3 regions of the Paenibacillus sp. FSL R5-0766 genome follow, and region 3 is predicted to be linked to each of the others. Evidence: riboswitches for the same ligand, from Rfam matches in the RefSeq annotation. Region 3 holds a riboswitch; each other region holds the start of a gene.

Region 1 (7,495 bases), 3.3 Mb from region 3:
ACAGGTAACCAGAAGTCTTCTTCGGATCGTTTCACCGTTGGTTCGACCGTAGAAATGAATTATAAGTATACGAACGCAGCAGGCAAAGAGATCCCTTGGCAAGATGTAGTGACTGCTGTTGGGGCAGGACCCCGTCTGGTGAAAGACGGCAAGGTAGCTGTCAATCCGACGAGCGAAGGTTTCAAGGATGCCAAGATTCTTAATGCTTCCGGAGCCAGAAGTGGTATTGCGATCATGGCGGACGGTTCTGTTATGCTGGCTACCGTTTCCGGAGCAACAATCAAGGAGTGGGCAGCAGTGATGCAGAAGCTTGGTGCCAAACAGGCCATGAATCTGGATGGCGGTGCTTCCTCGGGTATGTATGCCGGGGGCAAAATGCTGACTTCTCCAGGTCGGCTATTGAGTAATACACTCGTATTTGGCGGCTCTGTGCGTTAAAAGAAAGTGATTATGGGAGGTATGACGCAAATGACACTCACATCTGATCGAAAGCCAGGGGAGGGTAATACAGCTGTTCTGGCCATTAATGTAGGGTTGCCGCAGCCGCTCCCTGGGCAGAAGCGTGAAGTGCTGAGCGGCATTGTGAAACATCCTGTATCCGACGCGGTTTTCCTGTCATTCACTGGAATGACAGGGGACGCGCAGGCGGATCTGGTGCATCATGGCGGCCCTGACAAAGCCGTTTGTGTATACGATTACAGTCGTTATCCGGTGCTGGAACAGCTGATGGATCGCAAGCTGGACTGGGGAGCTTGTGGAGAAAATCTGACGGTTGAAGGCTGTGCCGAAGAAGACGTCCGGATTGGTGATGTGTACGAGTTGGGCGAAGCCACAGTACAGGTTAGTCAGCCCAGACAACCTTGCTTCAAGCTGGGTGCGAGGTATGACTATAAGGAGTTGCCTGTTTATTTTCAGGAGAGTGGACATACCGGATTTTACTTTCGTGTACTGCAAGAAGGTGAGGTAGGGCCTTCATCGATATTTCGAAGGATCAGCACTGATCCTGCATCAATGACGGTTCTTGAAGCCAATCGAATTATGCATCAGGGGAAAGAAGATATGGAAGGTATTCAGGCGTTACTGGCCATACCTGCGCTGTCAGACAGCTGGAGGCAGACGTTAATGAAACGATTGTCCAAGTTGGAGAACAAGTAGCAGGGTAATTATAGTGTCATCAAGTAAAGCAACTCGAATTCCTTTTTTAAACTAACTTGGGAGTGTGACTAACATGACGATCTTAGGCGCAATTGAAGCAGGCGGAACCAAATTTGTATGTGGTATTGGCACAGAGAACGGAGAAGTTCTGGAACGCGTAAGTTTTCCCACGACGACACCGGAAGAGACAATGGCTCAAGTGATTTCATTTTTTGAAGGCAAAGGCATTGAAGCTCTGGGTGTAGGTTCATTCGGTCCGATTGATCCGATTGAAGGAAGCCCAACATATGGCTATATCACAACAACACCAAAACCACATTGGGGACAGTATAACGTGATTGGCAAGCTCAAGGAGCATTTTGATGTGCCGATGACATTTGATACGGATGTGAATGGTGCGGCACTTGGAGAAGCAACCTGGGGCGCTGCACAAGGTCTTGAGAGCTGTCTGTATATCACTGTGGGTACAGGTATTGGTGCAGGTGCTGTGGTTGGCGGTAAAATGGTCCATGGATTGTCACATCCTGAGATGGGACATATCATTGTACGCAGACATCCGGAGGATACATACGAAGGTTTCTGTCCGTATCATGGTGACTGCCTCGAAGGCCTTGCAGCAGGCCCGGCCATTAACAAACGTTGGGAGCAACCGGCTTATGAACTGCCTGCAGATCATAAAGCTTGGGAGATCGAAGCGCATTACCTGGCGCATGCACTGATGAACTATATCCTGATTCTCTCTCCGCAGAAAATCGTCATGGGTGGCGGAGTAATGAAGCAGGAGCACCTGTTCCCGATGGTGCGTAGCAAACTGCAGGAGTTGCTGGCAGGGTACGTTCAGCATCCGGCGCTTCAATCCGACATTGACCAGTATGTTGTGTCACCAGGACTTGGAGACAATGCGGGTCTGTGTGGTTCGCTGGCGCTTGCCAAGTTGGCATTGAATAAATAGGTCATTAAGGGATTGACGAATTTTACCATTGTGGTATGATATGGGCAACAGCATAGTACGGTTAATGAGGAAGCACCTCTCTTGCATGGATTTTGCAGGAGGGGTGTTTTTTTTGTGCTGCCTGTAGGTAGCGTAACTAACCCGTATAGGCTGAAATGTTAAAGGGAGGGAACAGAAAATGGAAGTCATTTTCATGAACAGATTGTCCAAAATGTCAGATCAGAATGCAGAGTATGCACAGTTATGGATTGGGGAAGAGGAAGATAGTTGGCAGCTGGGATGGAGTCGCTACGAGGAAGGAGAGCGTGAGGATAGCATATGGTATGAAGGGACTTCTTGGGAGGAGCTGCTTCATATTTACCGTCTTCAGCTTGCCATACAGATGAGTGAGGGGTACCGACCGCAGTTGCAGGGGTTATTTCATGAGAATGATGATCTGAAATCACGCAGTTATGGTGGACAGCGCCTCCATTGTTACAGTGAGTTATACGGCAATGAGCAATTATATACGGATCTGTGCACATGGCGCAGGAAGAGAGCTGTGTCTGACCGGAAGGCACCGTATTTTGTTGCAACGAATCGTCTGCTGCGTTTGATCAGTGCCTTTGTTCCGCAATCGCTGGATGAACTGATGCAACTGCCGGGCGTAGGAGAGAGCAAAGCGACTGAGTATGGTACGGAATGGATGGAGATTACAAGCGGATTGGAGCGTTCAACGACATTCCCGCTGGACTGGGTATTTACGGCGCTGAAGGAAGAAGAGTATGAGAGTTGGTTATACAAGCAGAAAGAGCAGAAGTACAAGCAGGAACTTGATAAGTTCACCACGCGTAAGCAGGTGCTTGAAGGCATGAAGGAAGGGTATACGTTAGAGGAGATTGTTAATCGATCCGGATTATCCCGACGCGAGTTGGTTGAGCTGTTAGAGGCACTGGATCATGAAGGTTATGACACCGATTGTCTTCTTGATGTGGAGCTGGCAGTGATGCCAGAGAACGAACAAGAGGCCGTATGGAGTGCGTATGAGGAGCTGGGAGATACGTTCCTGAAGCCAGTATTACATAAGGTGTATGGAGGAGAGAAACCGGATGGAGGAAGTCTGGAGCAGGTCTATGAAAGACTGCGCATGATTCGAATCCGCTTCCGTCGGCACGCAGAGACAGAGAAGAATGTTGGTTAATAATCAGAAATGAAAAAAGACAAAGCGTTTCTCCAGGAGGAACGCTTCGTCTTTTTTATTTCGTACGAGTTCATACCCAGTCTTTCTTGCGGAAAATGAAGAACATGCTCAGGCCCAGAGTAACCATCAGGCCAATCACAACAAAATAGCTGTATTTCCAGTTAAGCTCTGGCATGTTCGTAAAGTTCATGCCGTATATACCGGTAATGACCGTCAGCGGCATGAAGACCGTGGTAATGGCGGTAAATACACGCATGATCTCATTCGCCCGGTTCGCAATACTGGATTGGTAGGCTTCTCGCAAGTTGCCCATCAGGTCGCGATAAGTCTCAAAGGTTTCAGATATTTTTACAGCATTCTCATAGATGTCACTGAAATACTTTTGCAGTTGATCATCGATGAGACGCAGATCTTTTTTGTTCAGGGTGTTAATGACCTCTTTCTGAGGTCCAAGGACTTTTTTCAGCCACAGAATCTCACTGCGCAGCCCGATAATTTCATTCAGATGTGACTTTTTGGTGTGCATCAGAATGTCTTCCTCAAGCTTCTCGATCCGTGCTTCAATTCGGTCACCTACGGTGAAATAATTATCAACAATCAAGTCAACCAGCAAATACAGCAGACGATCCGGTGTACTGATTTCCTGTTCCCACAGGATGGGTTTCAGTGTACGCAATTCGCTGACCTTTTGCTTGGTAACACTAATAATGAAATGTCTGCCGAGAAACAGGTTGACCGCACGTAGAAATATCTCTTCATCATCGAAACGGATGCTATTAATCACAATAAAATAATGGTTCTCATAAATTTCAATCTTCGGACGTTGTTCTTCGTCACTAAGACAGTCTTCCACAGCCAGATCATGCATCAAGAACAGCGGCTGAAGTACCGCCAAATCGTCTACGTCTGCATCAATCCAGTAAAAGCCTTCCGCTGGTGGAGTCAGCGCCTGCTGAATGTCGTCCACCGGAATAAATACACCGTTGTTTACCAACCGGATTTTCATCGTTAATCTACTCCTTCTGCACCCGCCAACTTGGCGGATATTATCATTATGGGCGCAAAAAGAACAAATCAGCCGGTCGGCAGCGGAGCCTGGAGATCAGGGCTGCGTTCACTATATAATCAAACGGAAGTCACGTCCCGCTGCCGGCATGCTGATGTCAATTCTCTATGCAGTTTGTCGGAATTCGGCTGCCAGTCAGGCCTCGGGTCGCCATCCATTTAATATGTCACCTCTCACATAAGGGTTTATAACACCTTGTTTAGTATACCGCTGGTACAAGGTGCTTTCAAGCGCAAAAATGTGTCTATTTCGCGCCCTGAGGCAGTGTATGACAACGGATGATGAACGGTTCCGATCTGGGAAGCAGACATCGAACTGCATCTTGACGTGAGGGCATTAATGTAATAAAGTAGACGGTGAACCATATTAAATTACAATCTAATACAGCGAAATCTTATCAAGAGTAGGTGGAGGGACTGGCCCGATGAAACCCGGCAACCGGCGGTATACCGCACGGTGCTAATTCTTGCAGCGACTAAGTGTCAAGTGGCACTGTTGTAACTGAGAGATGAGAGAGGCGCATATCTTTTTTACATATGACCTTTCTCGAAATCCGAGGAAGGTCTTTGTTATATGCCCCGACTTCTCAGCAGTGATTTTCGCTAAGGAACTTGAGGTTGTTTTTAACGTTGGATGAAAGAGAAATTCAATGTTTTTACAAGCTCAAGGCAGTCTATAACTGTATTGATGTGAAGACATCAAGCCAGGGGTGGCTGCATCTATCTATGCACAAGGAGGAGTTAGACTTACTATGCCAATCAAAATACCCGATACTCTGCCAGCAAAAGAAGTACTTGAAGGAGAGAATATCTTCGTCATGGATGAAACTTCTGCATATCAGCAGGATATTCGTCCACTCCGTATCGCTATATTAAACCTGATGCCCACAAAGGAAACGACCGAAACACAATTGCTTCGTCTGGTGGGAAACACGCCTATTCAGGTGGATGTCGTTCTCGTACATCCCAAATCCCATACGTCGAAGAATACGTCTCAAGAGTATTTGGATCTGTTCTATAAAACCTTCGATGAGATTGAGCACCGCCGTTTCGATGGAATGATCATTACAGGTGCCCCGGTGGAACAGATGGATTTCGAAGACGTGAACTATTGGAATGAAATCCAGGAGATCTTCGAATGGACCAAAACCAATGTGACTTCAACCCTCCACATATGTTGGGCTTCCCAGGCAGGTTTATACCATCATTTCGACGTACCCAAGGTTGCACTTGATGAAAAGTGTTTTGGCGTTTTCCCACATACCATCAATAAACCACATGTTCCGTTGCTGCGTGGATTCGATGAAGTATTCAACGTTCCACATTCCCGTCATACGGAAGTGAGACGCGAAGATATTGAAAAGAATGAGAATTTAGAGATTTTGGCTGAATCCGAGGAAGCGGGGATCTTCCTGGTTGCTACCAAAGACGGCAAACAGATTTTTGCCACAGGACATGCCGAGTATGACCCGTTCTCATTAAAGTGGGAGTATGACCGGGATACAGCCAAAGGGTTGGATATCGCATTGCCTAGACATTATTATCCGAATGACGACCCTTCCCGTGTGCCACCGGCTACTTGGCGCGCTCATGCCAACTTATTATTCTCTAACTGGCTCAATTACTATGTGTATCAAGAAACACCTTACGATATTGGCCCGCAAATCTAATCGAGATTACAGGAGGATGCAGCAATGGAAGACAACAACAAGTTGAAAATCGAAAGCCGCTTAGCACAAATTGGGTCCATCAATGAACCGGTAACAGGCGCCATTAACTTTCCGATCTATCAATCCACTGCGTTTCGCCACCCGAAGCTTGGACAAAGCACGGGGTTTGATTATATTCGTACGACTAATCCAACCCGTAAAGTATTGGAAGAAGCCGCCGCAGCGCTGGAGTCCGGTGATGCAGGGTTTGCCTGTAGCTCGGGAATGGCCGCGCTGCAAACGATCTTTGCCATGTTTGGTCAAGGGGATCATCTAATTGTATCGCTGGATCTGTATGGTGGAACCTATCGTCTGCTGGAACGTATTCTTTCCCGTTTCGGCGTAACTGCTAGTTATGTGGACACGAATGACCTTGCAGCACTGGAGAAGGTTCGTCAGCCGAATACAAAAGCTGTATTTATTGAGACACCAACCAATCCGCTGATGATGATCACCGATGTGCAAGCCGTAGCTTCCTGGGCGAAAAGTTACAACCTGTTGACCATTGTTGACAACACGTTGCTGACTCCATTTTTCCAACGTCCGATTGAACTGGGTGCCGATATCATCATTCATAGCGCTACCAAATATCTGGGCGGACACAATGATGTGTTGGCCGGTCTAATCATTACCAAAGGTGAGGCGTTATCTGCAGAGATGGCGTTCCTGCATAATTCCATTGGAGCGGTATTGTCTCCAAGTGATTCCTACCAGTTGATGAAAGGTATGAAAACGCTGGCTCTTCGCATGGAGCGTCATGAGCACAATGCACTTACTACTGCTAAATACTTGCTTGAGCACCCAGCGGTGGTTGAAGTGTATCATCCAGGTTTATCCGATCATCCGGGGTATGAGATACAGAACAAACAATCCACGGGTAACACAGGTATCTTCTCTTTCAAAGTGAAGGATGCACGTTATGTTGAACCGTTGCTGCGTCATATCAAACTCATTGCTTTTGCCGAAAGTCTCGGCGGAGTTGAATCACTTATGACTTATCCGGCAGTACAGACTCATGCGGATATTCCGCTTGAAATTCGTGAAGCCGTAGGTGTGGATGACCGTCTGCTCCGGTTCTCCGTAGGCATTGAACATGCAGATGATCTGATTGCAGATCTCGGCAATGCTCTGACAGCTGCACAACAAGAAGTGGAAGGAGGCGTGCACTCATGAGTGAGTCCAACAACAAGCCCAATTCCGAGTTGAAATTTGATACCAAGTTGCTCCATTTTGGAGATGAAATTGACAAAACGACTGGAGCCTCCAGTGTACCGATCTATCAAGCATCAACCTTCCACCATTTTGATATCTTCAATCCGCCTCAGCATGACTACAGTCGTTCGGGTAATCCGACACGTCAGGCTTTGGAAGATTACATCACATTGCTGGAGGGCGGAGCACGAGGCTTTGCCTATTCTTCGGGGATGGCTGCGA
Region 2 (7,495 bases), 350 kb from region 3:
TCATGACCGGATGTTCACGAAGGATCTGTTCTATCGGGTTAGTCTGTTGTGCTTGCGTCATGTACTTGTCCTCTTTTCTTATTCACACGTTCTGTCAGATAATAAGCAGCGTAACATACTGCGATAAACGGAACCCCACAATACAGCGCAATTCGCTGCGTCGGGTCAAAAGCAATACCTATGCATGAAGCCAGGCATAATATAAATGAAACAATCGGTACCACCGGATAGAGTGGTGTGCGGTAGACCAGATCTTTGACCGCATGGCCTTCCCGGATATATTGTCTGCGGAACATGTATTGGGAAGCGCTTATGCTCATCCATACCGCAACGACAGCCAGACCTGAAATGGAAACCAGCGTAATATACACCGTACCTGGCGCAATGATGCTGGACAGCAAGGCCAGCGCACCACCTACCATACTGATCAGAAGTGCATTCAGGGGTACCCCGCTTTTGGTCAATTTGGCAAACCACGGAGAGATCGTTTTTTTGTCAGCCAGAGACCAGAGCATCCGTGAAGATGCATATAGGCCTGAATTGGCAGCAGAGAGAATCGCCGTCAGAATAACAAAGTTCATAATATCTGCTGCATAAGGTACGCCCACCCGTTCCATTACCGCTACAAACGGACTTTCCAGTACACTGGCATCCGACATGGGTAGCAAGGCCGACAAGATAATAATCGTTCCGATGAAGAAAATAACCAAACGCCACAGCGTTGTATGAATAGCCTTTGGTATCGTCTTTTCCGGGTTCTCCGTCTCACCCGCGGCAATGCCGATTAACTCGGTGCCTGAGAAGGCAAAGTTTACAGCAAGCATGGTCATCAATATCGCTGTAGCCCCATGAGGGAACCACCCGGATGCGGTAATATTCGATAGAAATGGAGCCGGTTCAGCATCCGCCATGGGAATGAACCCAAACATGGCTGCGCCACCGATAATAATGAAGATTACGATAGTCACTACTTTTACAGATGAGAACCAGAACTCGGATTCCGCAAATAATTTCACCGTTAAAGCGTTAAACAGAAAGATCATCAGTGCAAAAACCGCGCTCCATATCCATACGTTCACCGATGGGAACCAGCGCTGCATCAGCAATCCGGCGGCTGTGAATTCGGAGCCAAGCGCAACAGTCCAGGTTAACCAGTACAACCAAGCTACCGTGTAACCTGTTGCCGGTCCGATATATTTGGCAGCATAACTATGAAATGCTCCCGTCTCTGGCATATGAACAGACAGTTCACCTAGACAGAGCATCACCAGATATACAACGATGGCTCCGATCAGATAGGACAAAATGGTTCCCAGTGGTCCCGCTTGCTGAATGGTGTAACCTGAGCTGAGGAATAATCCCGTTCCAATAACTCCTCCGAGAGAGAGCATGACCACATGCCGTGCCTGCATTTTCCGCTGAAAATGGCCTTTGTCGTTGTTGTTCTCCATACCTGCTGCTCCCCTACTTCTTCATCCAGAAAAAACAAAAAAGACCCACTCTGCCTAAAGAGTGCGCCGTTACTGACAAATAAAAACAAACGCTCCTATCTATCAGGCTTTCACCCGCTGGAATTAGCACAGTATCCTTCAGATCTGTTGCTGAGGTTTCTAAGGGCCAGTCCCTCCACCTCTCTGGATAAGAAAATGATTTTTTACTAATATAGCGATCTATCATGAATGTGTCAACATTTAAATCATAAAAGAAACACATCGCTATTCGGTGGAAGACCCCGGATTGGTGATGGTAATCTTCACATCGTACGTGATTGGCACGGTACTAAAAATGTTATCCCAATCGTCTTTGACTCTTTTCCATGTCTTAGGTTCCTTGATACGCAGGCTATCCCGAAAATCCGCAACATCTACTTTATAAGTATGCTGCAGTTTGTATAACACTTGGCGAATCTGTTGTTCGGCCAGTTCAGCAAATTCTTTTTCTAGTTCTCTAAGATAATCCCCTTTTTCCTCTCTTTCGGGCGAACGCCAATCTTCCATCAACCAGCCTTCGGATTCGGTCTTCACATGGAATGAAATATCATCGCCAACCACTTTTGGAATTATTTTTGTTTTTTTCTTCTTCATTTCATATACAACAGTGAATCCTGCTTTATTATATGTCTTCAAGATGCCTCCTTTTTCTTTAGGTCTGATCCACGATAGCCCTTCTAGATCCGTTTGGCTGAGTTCACCGATGAATTTGGTCGTTTTCCCATTAAAGATACTGGCACCGGAGAATTTGTCCTCTCCGTTGAAGTTCAGTACATTTTGGAGCAAGAAGCTGGAACCAGATTGCATTTGTGCATCTAATTTGGAGAGCAAAACAGGGTCCAGGATTTTATTGGACAAGTACGAATTACCGGTAATTCCTGTAAGATAAAATGCTGGAATCTGGGAAGGATCATCTGAAGTCAGTACATCAATAGCGCGATGATGGCTAATCAGCACCAGACAATTTGGACGAATATCGTTATCCCGAAGGACAAAATCCAGTATCTGATCCAGACCATACTTTTTGGCAATATCCTTAGAGACAACGATGACCTTTAGATGATGTCCGATAAGTGGACGATCTCGCCTTAGTGCAAACTGACGAAAGATTTGCAGCAAGGAATCTCCAGTGAGCTGTTCATTGGAATAGGACGTCTTTCCAGAAGCAGGTGAACCGGATTGGCCGCTCTGTTTACTGTTGGAACTGCCCGGAGCAATCTGCACCGTAGCCGTTATATAATTATTCTTTGGATACCTTCCTCCCTGAGCAGCGATGTCCTTTTCAAATTCTGTTTCTTTAGCGATATCGATCCCGAGACCAACATAGACACTTAGTTCCTCGATCTCCCTACTGCTCCAGCATCCGGATATTAACAGAAGGACCGACAAAGCAAAGGCTACACGTAAAAGCATAAAAAAACGAATCATGCATGTTTGCCTCCTTTTTTGCGTATCAGACTTATAATCAGCAGCAACAAAGGTAAAGTAGCAAATAAAATCACGGATGAGTTGCCCAACATATCACCCAGTGCAAAGGTTTCGTCCACGGTTTTCGGCATCAATGCCGTTAGATATATCAATGGCAGAAGGGCGTACATAATGACCTTGATCTTCTTCGTACGAAACAAATCCCGAATTCCTACCGAAGCACAATAGTGTGTGATCGTGAAGCTGGAGAAGATCTGCATAATCCAGATGACCAATAGCAAGGATTCGAAACGCTCAAAGATTAAACCTTGAATCTCAAAGCTTCTTACGAGATCCAGCGTGGGCCAAGTACGTGTTTTGATGCCGTCGAGTGACAGACTGCCTACAACCATCACAACAGTAATCAGATAAATCATAGTCGATATGATGATGCCCCAGCTCATGGCTACATTGCTCTTTTTGGGGTTTTTCATATAAGCAGTCATGACAAACATGACTTCGTACCCCGTGTAAGCCAGCAGCGAAGGTTTCAACCCTTTGAGAATGGGCGTGATACCCTCGCCGAGTACGGGTCTCAGATTGCCGATCTCAAATAACTGATTACTAAGCAAAATTTCAATCACAAATATAATCAGTGTAATCGGCAAAATAATCTCAAATACACGCACAATAACAGCAAGTCCACCAGAGATCAAATATATGCCAATCCACATAAACACCATCACAATGGCCCATGTCGGAGTACGCTCTAGTAAATACATGCCTGTCACTTCAGCCATGACCCTGATTTCGAATGCAGCAATCACCATAAAGTACATAATCATGGCGAATCCCAATATGTAAGCAATCCAGCTCCCCGTAATTTCACGGGTGAACTGGAACACTGTTTTCTCCGGAAATCTGCGACACAGGGTAACCAGAATAATTCCGACACCCGTGATAATCAGTCCAGACAGAATGATGGATATCCAGACATCTGGCGTTCCGACAGCTTTACTCGTCGTTCGAGGGAGGGTCAGGATCCCAGCGCCAAGCATGTAATTTACAATAACTACGACGGCCTGCCTTGTGCTAATATTTCCTTCGGAACCGTTCACTTCATCCCACCTCATACCTCGTGATTTGCTTGATTTATTTTTTGCGGTCTTTATCTATTGGATTAGACATCTCGGGACGTTTCCTCATCATATTTAGCGGAGCACGGATAAAGAAATCCTTCCATTCCCCAAAGTGATAAGGAACGGCTGGTGCAACATAAGGTACGCCAAAGCTCGAGAGCCTCGCCAGATGGGTACATATAAGGAGAAAGAACATAACCACGCCAAACAATCCGAGTATAGCCGCGCTAAACATGGCAGCAAATCGCAGAATTCGCAGTGTGATGCCGGCACTATAGACAGGGATCGTAAAGGAGGATATGGCGGTAACCGCAACAACGATGACCAGGAATTGGCTTATAATTCCTGCCTGTACGGCCGCCTGGCCGATAATCAGACCTCCAACGATACCTAGCGAGGGTGCAATCGGCTTAGGTAAACGAATGCCAGCCTCCCTCAATATCTCGATCGAAAGTTCCATGATCAGTACTTCGATGATTGAAGGAAACGGCACTCCGGTCCGCGTTTCAATGATCGTCAATACCAGCTTGGTTGGGATAAGTCCCGGATGGAACGAGATAAACGAGATATAGAGCGCAGGAGCGAGCAAGGCCAGCATGGCGGACATAAAGCGCAGCATTCGCAGGAATGTTCCAGGAATCCATCGTTCATAATAATCCTCGGGAGATTGGAGCAACATGCTAAACGACACTGGCACAATTAAGACAAATGGCGTCCCATCCAATAAAATAGCCACTCGCCCTTCCAGTAAAGCACCCATCACCCGGTCTGGTCTTTCTGTATTCAACACTTGTTGAAACGGACTGAGCGTATTGTCTTCGATGAGCTGTTCAACATACCCAGATTCCAACATGGAATCCATATCCATCTCTTCAATTCGCTTTTGGACTTCCGCCACGAGATTAGGATCAGCAATATCCTGAATATAGGCAACAGCCAAATCTTTCTTGATCCGTGAACCTACTTCATACTTCTGAATAAAGAGGCTCTGATCACTACCATACCGGCGTAAAATACCTGTGTTATCACTTAACTGTTCAGTAAAACCAATTCGGGGGCCACGGAGCAACCCCTCTGACACCGGTTCATTCACACCACGTGTTTTGATCTTATGAGCTCCAATTAACAGAGCCCCCGGCAATCCATCGACCAACAGTGCATTTTTGCCAAAAAGCACGCCAACTGCGACCTCTTGGAGGGACTTGGTCTCCTCAACCAGACTGACAGGTAGTAATTGCTCTTGCAGGTAGGCCGACAGTAAATGCGCATTATCCGGATGCAGGAACCCCTCCCGCTTAAGCTCTGGAACGCCTTCCAACATTAACGGTGTAATCAGGTGATCATCGATTAAGTCTTGATCTACCAGGCCTTCGGTATATATGACAGCTGCCCTTGTATTGGTACCTCTAATGGTAAATTCCCGAATGTGCACATCAGCATTTTGACCAAAGCTTTCTCTTACACTGGTCAGATCCGTATTGTACTTGCCGGTTAATTTAATATTGGCATATTGGCCTGTTTCGGTTCCCTGACCCTGACCCGCGGTAGCAGGAGAAATATCTTTCGAGGATATGGAGGGTTTCTCGGAACGAGAGAAGGTTCCACGCTTAATGGCGGCATTGATCCACCGCATGGTTACTGTAATGCCGATCGGTATGATAAGGACCAAGAATGCCTGAACCCATATGGTCCAATCCGGCACGTAGGATACAATTGTTGACCACATGTTCCCACCCCAACATTTCTCTGCATGATGAAGCTGCAGGTATTCCCAAGTATTGTGTCCCCGTTTGATCACAATAATTCCCGTTTTTTTGTGTACTGAACGACAAAAAAAACGGTTCCTGTGTAAGGAACCGCTATTACTATATATTCTTATACGATTTTGGTCACATGCTCCGCTTTGGCATCCAACAAGTGAGCCGATGCAGCAATTGCTGTAAAATCATTCAGAGCGATCTCAATCTGCTTCTGGCTCTGCTCGACATATTCTTCTACTTTTTTGGTACCACCTGTGATATTACCAATCTCCTTTGTTATTCCGGTAACGCTATCACGAATCTCATTAATCGAACTCTCCACCATTGCGGATAGTTTCTTAACTTCCTTGGCCACGATATCGAATCCTCGTCCAAATTCTCCTGCATGTGCAGCCTCAATGGCAGCATTCAACGCGAGCAGTTGCGTCTGAGACGAAATCTCGCGTATCGTTCGTACCACGCCCTGAATTGATCCGGCCTGTTCCTGCAAATGAGTCAGCGTTGCACGGTTAGAAGTCGACACCTCTGAGATATAGGAGATACTGGACATTAATTCCTGGCTCCGTTCAATGCCTACATCTGCCTGCCCATTTAGTTCATGAGACATCGTTTTTAACTCATTCACTACGACCGAAATGTTGTTCTGACGGTTGGTAATGTTGGTGGCGATTTTGGAGACACCCAGTATCTTCTGATTCGTCTCATCGTACACCGGCATATATGTCGCCTCAAGCCATACGGAATTCCCCTTTGCATCCTTGCGTTCAACCTTGTCCTGGAAGCTGACACCATTAAATATGCTATTCCAAAAAGCGTCGTAGTCTGGGGTATTTGCAAATTGACCGAAGCATAATTGCTGATGCTTCATGCCGTACATCTCATCTACCGTATATCCCATCGTCTGGGCAAAGACTTCATTCACGTAGGTTACCCGGCGATCCAGATCGAATCGAATGATAGCAAGACTTTTCTCCATCGCCTTGATGACCATTGCATCGGTGACAACATCTTTCTTTTCCATATCTAATATAGACACTTGATAACCCCCACAGTTCATTCCATAATAGACAGCCTTTAACTAGCAAAAATCAATCATAACAACATATGTATCCATCAGGTTCTAGATGGCTCTACTATTGATACCCGATTTGCAGCATTTTGGATCACCTGTTGTCGTTTATTTTTTTCATAGAAAATCGTCCAGAAAAGAGATGTTATAACTTATATTATCCGTAAAATATCTCTGTATCTACTTATACGTATCGTAACATAAGGCAAAAAAGGATACTCTTCTGCACTTGTAACGTATTTGTAACATAATTTCTGTTTAGTAGTAACTGTTTAGCGCCTTTATACACTGCCAAACTGAACGACCTTGTATAGAAACCGAAAAAAGAAGAGCGCATGATATTCATGGCTCTTCTTTTTTGATGTTTTTAAGTTAGTTACAGGTTTACATACCGAGTGCTTAACCGGGGGCCTGAACTCATTTTAAAAATCGTGCACAGTGACACACAGCTGAATCGCAATGCCAAATGGGTCCCGTACAATACCGTATCCTGGGCTGAATTCATTTTGTTCATACGGTACTAGTACCTTGACACCCTCATGTTGTATCAGAGAATGATACAGTTGATCGATTGTATCTTTGTCCTTGGATTGAATACATAGTGACGTGCTGTTCCCCAGCTGCCAAGCT
Region 3 (7,495 bases):
GGAAATGGCGTTTGTGTGTTCAGAATTCTGTTTAAGACACAATTCAACTGGCATATCCTTCAATTACATAACCCCAATGACCTGCTGGTCATTATTTCACCAGACGTTAACATTTTGTCACAAAGCGCGACGTCAATGAACATTTTATCCGGTATAATGAATTTAGTTGTGAAATAAGTGTCAAAGTACCGAAACAAGCGGAGAATATTCTTCGCCATCTTAAACCAACAGCGGGTGAGAAAAAATTGAAACACTTAACTTTGTTTAAATGGTTAACCGTATTAACCTGTCTTGTCATGTTTCTGGCCACTTTTGGTGGAGGCATCGTAACCAAAACGGAATCAGGCCTTGGCTGCGGAACAGAATGGCCTTTATGTAACGGAAAACTCGTTCCCGCACATACTGTGGCTTCACTCATTGAATATTCCCATCGCGCTGTAAGTGCACTGGCTGGACTGTTGTCCATTGCCTCGTTTGTGGCTTTTCTGCGGTTTGGCAAATCACGCCGTGACCTGCAATTGTTTTCTTTCTTAACTCTGGTATTTGTTATCGTCCAGGGAATCATGGGGGCTTTTGCCGTAGTCTTCTCCCAATCTTCAGCAGTCATGGCACTGCATTTCGGCTTTGCACTGATTGCTTTTGCCAGTTCCCTAATGATGGCGCTGGGCATAAGGCAGGAGGCCAAAGATGGCGGATTGGAGCGCCTGAATAAATACCCTCGGGTCACTAAAAAATTCAGGAATCTGGTCTGGTTCTCCACCATTTACACATATCTCGTGGTATACACGGGTGCATTTGTGAGCCACACGGATTCTGCCGGTGGATGTTCCGGATTTCCGCTCTGTAACGGGCAGATTATTCCTGAGCTTTCGGGTGGGGTAGCGGTTGCTTTTGCTCACCGTGCAGCAGCTGCGTCGCTCGTGATTGTTATCGCAATCCTGGGTCACTTCGCTTACCGTAATCATCCGGACAACAAGGAAATGCGTACTCTGGGTGTGGTATCCGTTGTTCTCATTCTGATGCAAGTAGTCATTGGTATTTTCATGATGGTGACAATGAACCGTCCGGAAGTATACATGTTCGTAGCTCTTGCTCATATGCTGGATATCGCCATATTGTTCGGAGTCTTAACGTATATGAGTTTCCTGGTGTACAAGCTGCATCGCCCGGCTAATCGTTTTTAAATATGAAAGTCCACCATCCAGTGATGTACATCATTGGACAGGTGGACTTTGTTTGATGTCAGGGGGATCAGGGCAACCTATGGCAAGCAGCAATTACACGGAATGGATGATGTGTTACGTTTACGGTGATGAATTCTTGTTGATTTGGAAAAGAGGAGGTTAGATATGCTGCGAACGTTGTTGGGGGAAAAGCCACGTATAAACGAAGGTAAATTGAAGGCAGCGATGGACGCAATGGCGCATACGCTTGAGCTATTTCAACGACAAATGCATGTGGACCATGATCCCACGCATGACTATCGGAAACTGTATGTGTGGACTCAGGGACTCATCTCCTCACTGGATGAACTGGAGCAAAGCAGTTTCGCTGCTGCTCATTTTCGTAAAAAGGTCGTTGCAGGTTCAACGGATGATATGACGCCGACTGAAAAAGCCGAGTATGCCCGATATGTTTATTTCTACAAAGATGGCTTTATCCGCTGCTTTGCCATTCTGGATAAAGTGGGCACGGTATTAAATGAAATATTCCAGCTGAATACTTCCAATACCAAAGCGCATTTTTCTTATTTTACGGTGTTAAGGCAGTTCGATTATGCGAGGGAGCATCATGATCTTGCGTTGCAATTAATACAGATCAAGGACTCTTATCGTGAACCGATGAGCAAGCTGCGCAAGCGACGTAATATGGAAATTCACTACATGAACTCAGAAATGCACGATGACCTGTGGCAGTTACACCAGACCTTGCAAGGTAAAGTGAAATTGGAGGATCTGAATCAGCATGTGCAGGAAATGCGTCAGGGCGTGGATATGGTCTGTGAAACGTTAACAGCCTCTTATCGTTATATCAACAAAATATGGAAAAGAAATAATTCCCTTTGACAAATCGGAATACTTGGAATATACTGAGTTTCAATCAGAATGTTACAGTGACAAAGATTGAACTGATATTTCAAAAGTTACGTTCACATTATAAAGCATAAACTACATGAACTTATAAAATCCTACAACAACATATTTCTTATCGAGAGCGGCGGAGGGACAGGCCCGATGAAGCCCGGCAACCGATTTGTAACGACATGATACATGTATCATTCGTTATAGATGTTAGGTGCTAATTCCTACAAAATGGTGCGAGACACGATTTTGGCAGATGAGAAGGTATATTCTTTCACGTAAAGAGCCCTCTTTGTATCTGCAAAGGGCTCTTTTTTTGTACTTTAAGGGGAGTTTTCCTTTAGATCGGGTAAAGATACATGTAGGTGGTTGGAAAGGGGCAAGTGCGATTGATTGAATTAAAAGGTTTAACGAAAACGTACGGCAAAGGGGCAAAATCTACAACAGCGTTGTCCGAGCTGAATTTGAGCATCCAAAAGGGTGAAATCTACGGAGTGATTGGCCATTCCGGAGCGGGCAAAAGCACATTGATTCGCTGTATTAATTTGCTGGAACGGCCTACGGAGGGTGAAGTATGGGTTGACGGAATCAACCTGACTGAACTGAGCAAAACCGAATTGCAGCAACAGAGACGCAAAATCGGGATGATTTTTCAACACTTTAATCTGTTATCCTCGGCAACGGTATATGACAATGTAGCTTTTCCACTAAAACTTGTGAATACACCCAAGGAAGCCATTGATCGCAAAGTGAAGGAAATGCTGGCACTGGTTGGTCTGGAGCACCATAGCAGCAAATATCCGGCTCAATTATCGGGTGGCCAGAAACAACGTGTAGGGATTGCGAGAGCACTTGCAAGTGATCCGAATGTACTTCTCTGTGATGAGGCTACTTCGGCACTTGATCCGCAGACGACCAATTCAATCCTGAAGTTATTGCTCGACATTAACGAAAAGTACAACCTTACGATTGTGCTGATTACACATGAGATGCATGTCATTCAGAACATCTGTGACAAGGTGGCTGTCATTCATCAAGGCGGCATTGTGGAACAGGGACCTGTAACAGAAGTGTTCCTGAAGCCGCAACATGCGATTACGCGGGACTTTATGATGCGTGACCATGAAGCTGGACTTGCTCTGGAAGAGACCGCTCTGGCGAATGGCGTTGAATTGCAGGCAGGTGTTGCTTCCAAACTTGTGAAGATATCTTTTCTGGGTAACAAAACATATGAAGCGATTTTGTCCAGAACGGTACGTAAAACGGGAGTGGATTTTGCCATCCTGCAAGGTACAATCTCTACGATCAAACAGGTTCCTTATGGACAGCTGACCGTTCGGTTAGAGGGTGATTCATATGCGATTGATCGGACGATATCAGAACTAACCGCTGAGGGACTTGATGTGGAGGTGCTTCGTTAGATGGATTTTTCAACCGTACGTTGGGAAGAGGTTGGTAAAGCTTCCATAGAGACACTGCAAATTTTGGGTGTATCAGGCTTGTTCACCGTAATTTTTGGTTTACCGCTCGGAGTACTGCTGTTCATGACAGCTCGATCTGCTTCGATCAAATCACGGACGGTGTACATTATATTGTCCTTGATTGTGAATATTTTGCGCTCAGTCCCATTTATCATATTGATTGTTGCTCTTATTCCATTCACTCGTTCACTCGTCGGTACAGCTACAGGAGTGTTAGGTGTTATACCACCTTTAGTTATTTCAGCAGCTCCTTACTTTGCTCGATTGGTGGAGACGACATTGCGAGAAGTTGATCGGGGTGTCATTGAAGCGGCACAGTCGATGGGTGCATCGACCGGACAGATTGTAAGACGGGTATTACTGCCTGAAGCTTTACCTGGTTTGGTTGCTGGGATAACCATTACCATCGTTACGCTTGTCTCTTACACCGCGATGGCGGGTATGGTTGGTGGTGGAGGTCTAGGAACGTTGGCAATCAACTATGGGTATTATCGTTATCAAAATGAAATCATGATCATATCCGTAGTGTCGATGATCATTCTAGTGCAAATTCTCCAGATGGCTGGAGATCGCTTGGTTACATTTTTCACCAGGAAATAACACATAGATAACATGATGGTTATGCAATAATGCGGACGCCACATGACAAAAATGATTAGAGAAGGGGTTTTACACATGAAAAAATGGTCTTTTGCTCTACTTAGTCTTATGTTGATTGCGGTTCTCGCAGCTTGCGGAAACAACAAGGACGCCGATAGCGGCGCAGACAATCCAGCAGGTGCACCACGCACGGTTGAATTGAAAGTTGGAGCTTCCCCTACACCACATGCAGAGATTCTGGAAAGCATCAAGCCTGAACTGGAAGCACAAGGTATTCGTCTGCAAGTCGTTACATTCAACGACTATGTACAACCTAACCAGCAACTTGCTGACAAAAAATTGGATGCAAACTTCTTCCAGCATCAGCCTTACCTGGACACAGAGAATAAAGAACGTGGATTCAACCTCGTTTCTGTAACACCTGTTCATGTTGAACCTTTTGGTGGATACTCCAAGAAGATTAAGTCTTTGGATGAATTGGCTGACGGCGCAAAAGTAGCAATTCCAAATGACCCATCCAATGGTGGACGTGCACTGTTGTTGCTGGCGAAGGAAGGTATTATTACGCTGAAAGACAACACAAATATCTCATCTACGATTCAAGATATCACAGCCAATCCGAAGAACCTGGATATTATTGAACTGGATGCAGCCATGATGCCTCGTCAATTGGATGAAGCGGATCTGGTATTCATCAACGCTAACTATGCGCTTGAAGCGAACCTGAATCCGGCGAATGATGCTTTGCTGATCGAAGATCTGCAAGGTAACCCATACGCAAACATCCTCGTTTCCCGTGAGGACAACAAGGATGCAGATGCAATCCAAAAACTGGCTGCTGCTCTGCACTCCGAAGAAGTGAAAACATTCATCAAAGAACGTTATAAAGGTGCAGTTGAACCTGCAACTGAATAATTCACAATATGTATGATATGATGTGAAGCTATTAACAATAAGCCGTATATCTCTCCAGAAGAGATATACGGCTTATTTTATGTTTTCTAAGTGGGTGCGTGCTGACGTGGGGATCAACATAAGTCAGAGTTTTTCCGATTTATCCGCGTTGGATGGACGCCCAGATTGGCGGTAGTAGGATAATTCATTCTGATCAGCATACTGCTGTTCATCAGCTTCTTGCAGGTACGTCCTCTCGGAGGGAGAGAGTTTCTCTTCTTCTCCGTGTGAGCTTTTGATCTTGTATCTGATCCAACCGATTAACCCAAGGACGACAACGAGGATCAAAGCCCATCCCTTTTTGAGCAAAAGAAGAGCACTGAATTTCTGGGAAGTCGTGTACCCGATCCCGCCCATCAGAAGACTGTTGAGCCCTATGGTGGATGTTTTGTCAGTCGAAGCATTGTACTCCTCGTAGGTATATCCTGCATTGATACTAATTTGATTAAGGACAGTTTCCTCGAATGCCTGGCGGCTCTGTTGAAAGTTGGCCGTATCTGTAACCAGAATGGCTGTAATGTACCCTTCACGCGTCAGGAGTTTTACATTGTAATTGACCATGGCTTGCTGATCAGCGTTCTTGAAACCAAGGGAGTAAACCAACTGATGTTTGGTACTGTCATATGCAGGTTCGATTTCCCACCCCGTTATGTACGTTCTATATTCAGGATCAAGTTCTCTGTTATCTTCTTCTGTGCCTCTGATATAACTGCTTAATAGTTCTTCGGCACTCAAATTCTGATCGTCATCATGGATATGACCTGTTTTCACGTACTCAAACACAACATACCACGAGCCAAATTCACTATTGCTGGTTAGGCTTCCGATTTCATTCCCATTAGGCTTTCCATCACTGTTAAGTATCGAGCGTTGGGTATTGGCCTTATCCAGATAGGAATGGCTCTCAGGGACTTCCAGGGTGGCCTTACCGTCCAGAGAGACAGATGCTGGTCCAGTAATCCAATCATACTCATCAGGTGCTTGTTCAGTCTCATTTGCGGCTGATACCTGTAAGGCACTAGAGACTGTGAATAAACTCAACATTAAAAGTGTAAGAAATGATATCCATCTTTTGTTATTCATATTCATGTAGAGGTCCTTTCAGGTTATATCCTCGACAGTACCATAGGTGTTTGATTTCAATCAAGATATATTTGGAATTAAAGGTGGATAATCCCTTGTGGATAAGTGAGTTGTAGGAGGACGATAAATCTTTTATACTGGATAGTGACTGCTCTTTGAAGAGGGGGATGAACGTGAAGGGAAAGATTGCCCTCATAACGGGAAGTGCCAAAGGTCTTGGTAAAATGACGGCCCTCAGTCTGGCAGATCAAGGGTGTCATATTGCCCTTAACTATGTACACAGCAGAACAGAAGCTGAGGCTTTAAAGGCTCAGATTATAGCCAAGGGTGTGCGGTGCATTGCCATCCAGGCTGATATATCCAAGGTGGAAGATATCTCTTCATTGGTTGAGCAGGTGGAAGGCAACCTGGGTAGCATTGATATTTTGGTGAATAACGCGGGTCCATTTGTCCGTGAACGACGATTATTTGCGGATTATTCTGAAGCTGAGGTCCAGATGCTTGTGCAGGGAAATCTGTTGGGACCGATGTTACTGGATCAGCGTGTATTGCCAGAGATGAGACGCAAGCAATGGGGACGCATTATCCATTTTGGCTTCAGTCATGCTGGAGAAGCAAGATCTTGGCCTCATCGCGCCGTATATGCGGCTGCCAAGGTGGGTCTGGTATCTTTTACAAAGACACTCGCGGTTGAAGAAGCCCCGTATGGAATTACGGTTAACATGGTATGTCCAGGTGACATTCGTGGTGCGAACAAAGAGAAAACGATTGATGAAATGGCAGGCATCACCGACGAGGAAACACCAAGAGGGCGTCCAGGCAGCGGTGAAGATATTGCACGAGTGATTACGTATCTGTGCCTTGATCATTCCGATTTTATAACAGGCAACATTATGGATGTATCTGGAGGACTTGATCCGATTCGTCCGACCATACAGCGCGAGGATACTTAAAAGGTGAATGGATGGATTGTACGTGGAAACCCGTCAAAGGGACAGATGAAATGGACTCTCTGCATATGCACACAAAAAAAGAGCCCTCCGCTTCATGCGAAGCGAAAGGCTCTTGAGGTTTATTTCGTGAAGGATTGATTAGAATACTTGTACGACTTCTTGTACACCCTCTACTTCTTCGAGAAGGGCACGTTCAATCCCGGCTTTTAAGGTAATGGTGGAGCTTGGGCAACTGCCGCAGGCACCGACCAGTTTCAGCTTAATGATGCCGTCCTCCACGTCGACCAGTTCCACGTCACCGCCATCGCGCTGCAGGAACGGACGAAGTTTATCAAGCACATCA

The links. A riboswitch is a leader RNA that binds a small molecule or an ion and turns the genes downstream of it on or off. The one in region 3 is predicted to bind S-adenosylmethionine.
Region 1: it holds a riboswitch for S-adenosylmethionine, as region 3 does, so the genes downstream of both, metA (homoserine O-succinyltransferase) here and MKY66_RS24660 (methionine ABC transporter ATP-binding protein) in region 3, are expected to answer to the same signal.
Region 2: it holds a riboswitch for S-adenosylmethionine, as region 3 does, so the genes downstream of both, mmuP (S-methylmethionine permease) here and MKY66_RS24660 (methionine ABC transporter ATP-binding protein) in region 3, are expected to answer to the same signal.

The regions. Positions count from the first base shown of each region.
Region 1 is NZ_CP150227.1:1,966,162-1,973,656, forward strand. It holds gene MKY66_RS08980 (phosphodiester glycosidase family protein) at 1-438, shown strand, start outside; gene MKY66_RS08985 (MOSC domain-containing protein) at 469-1,155, shown strand; gene MKY66_RS08990 (ROK family protein) at 1,229-2,107, shown strand; gene MKY66_RS08995 (HRDC domain-containing protein) at 2,286-3,287, shown strand; gene corA (magnesium/cobalt transporter CorA) at 3,358-4,293, opposite strand; SAM riboswitch class I at 4,745-4,868, shown strand; gene metA (homoserine O-succinyltransferase) at 5,105-6,022, shown strand; gene MKY66_RS09010 (PLP-dependent transferase) at 6,047-7,234, shown strand; gene MKY66_RS09015 (aminotransferase class I/II-fold pyridoxal phosphate-dependent enzyme) at 7,231-7,495, shown strand, end outside.
Region 2 is NZ_CP150227.1:6,038,715-6,046,209, forward strand. It holds gene mmuM (homocysteine S-methyltransferase) at 1-61, opposite strand, end outside; gene mmuP (S-methylmethionine permease) at 39-1,451, opposite strand; SAM riboswitch class I at 1,544-1,645, opposite strand; gene MKY66_RS26230 (Ger(x)C family spore germination protein) at 1,716-2,918, opposite strand; gene MKY66_RS26235 (GerAB/ArcD/ProY family transporter) at 2,915-4,015, opposite strand; gene MKY66_RS26240 (spore germination protein) at 4,050-5,762, opposite strand; gene MKY66_RS26245 (PAS domain-containing methyl-accepting chemotaxis protein) at 5,912-6,817, opposite strand; gene MKY66_RS26250 (VOC family protein) at 7,288-7,495, opposite strand, start outside.
Region 3 is NZ_CP150227.1:5,685,491-5,692,985, reverse strand. It holds gene MKY66_RS24670 (heme A synthase) at 261-1,184, shown strand; gene MKY66_RS24665 (Cthe_2314 family HEPN domain-containing protein) at 1,350-2,066, shown strand; SAM riboswitch class I at 2,203-2,344, shown strand; gene MKY66_RS24660 (methionine ABC transporter ATP-binding protein) at 2,471-3,502, shown strand; gene MKY66_RS24655 (methionine ABC transporter permease) at 3,503-4,162, shown strand; gene MKY66_RS24650 (MetQ/NlpA family ABC transporter substrate-binding protein) at 4,238-5,077, shown strand; gene MKY66_RS24645 (DUF2167 domain-containing protein) at 5,201-6,160, opposite strand; gene MKY66_RS24640 (SDR family oxidoreductase) at 6,373-7,152, shown strand; gene MKY66_RS24635 (NifU family protein) at 7,291-7,495, opposite strand, start outside.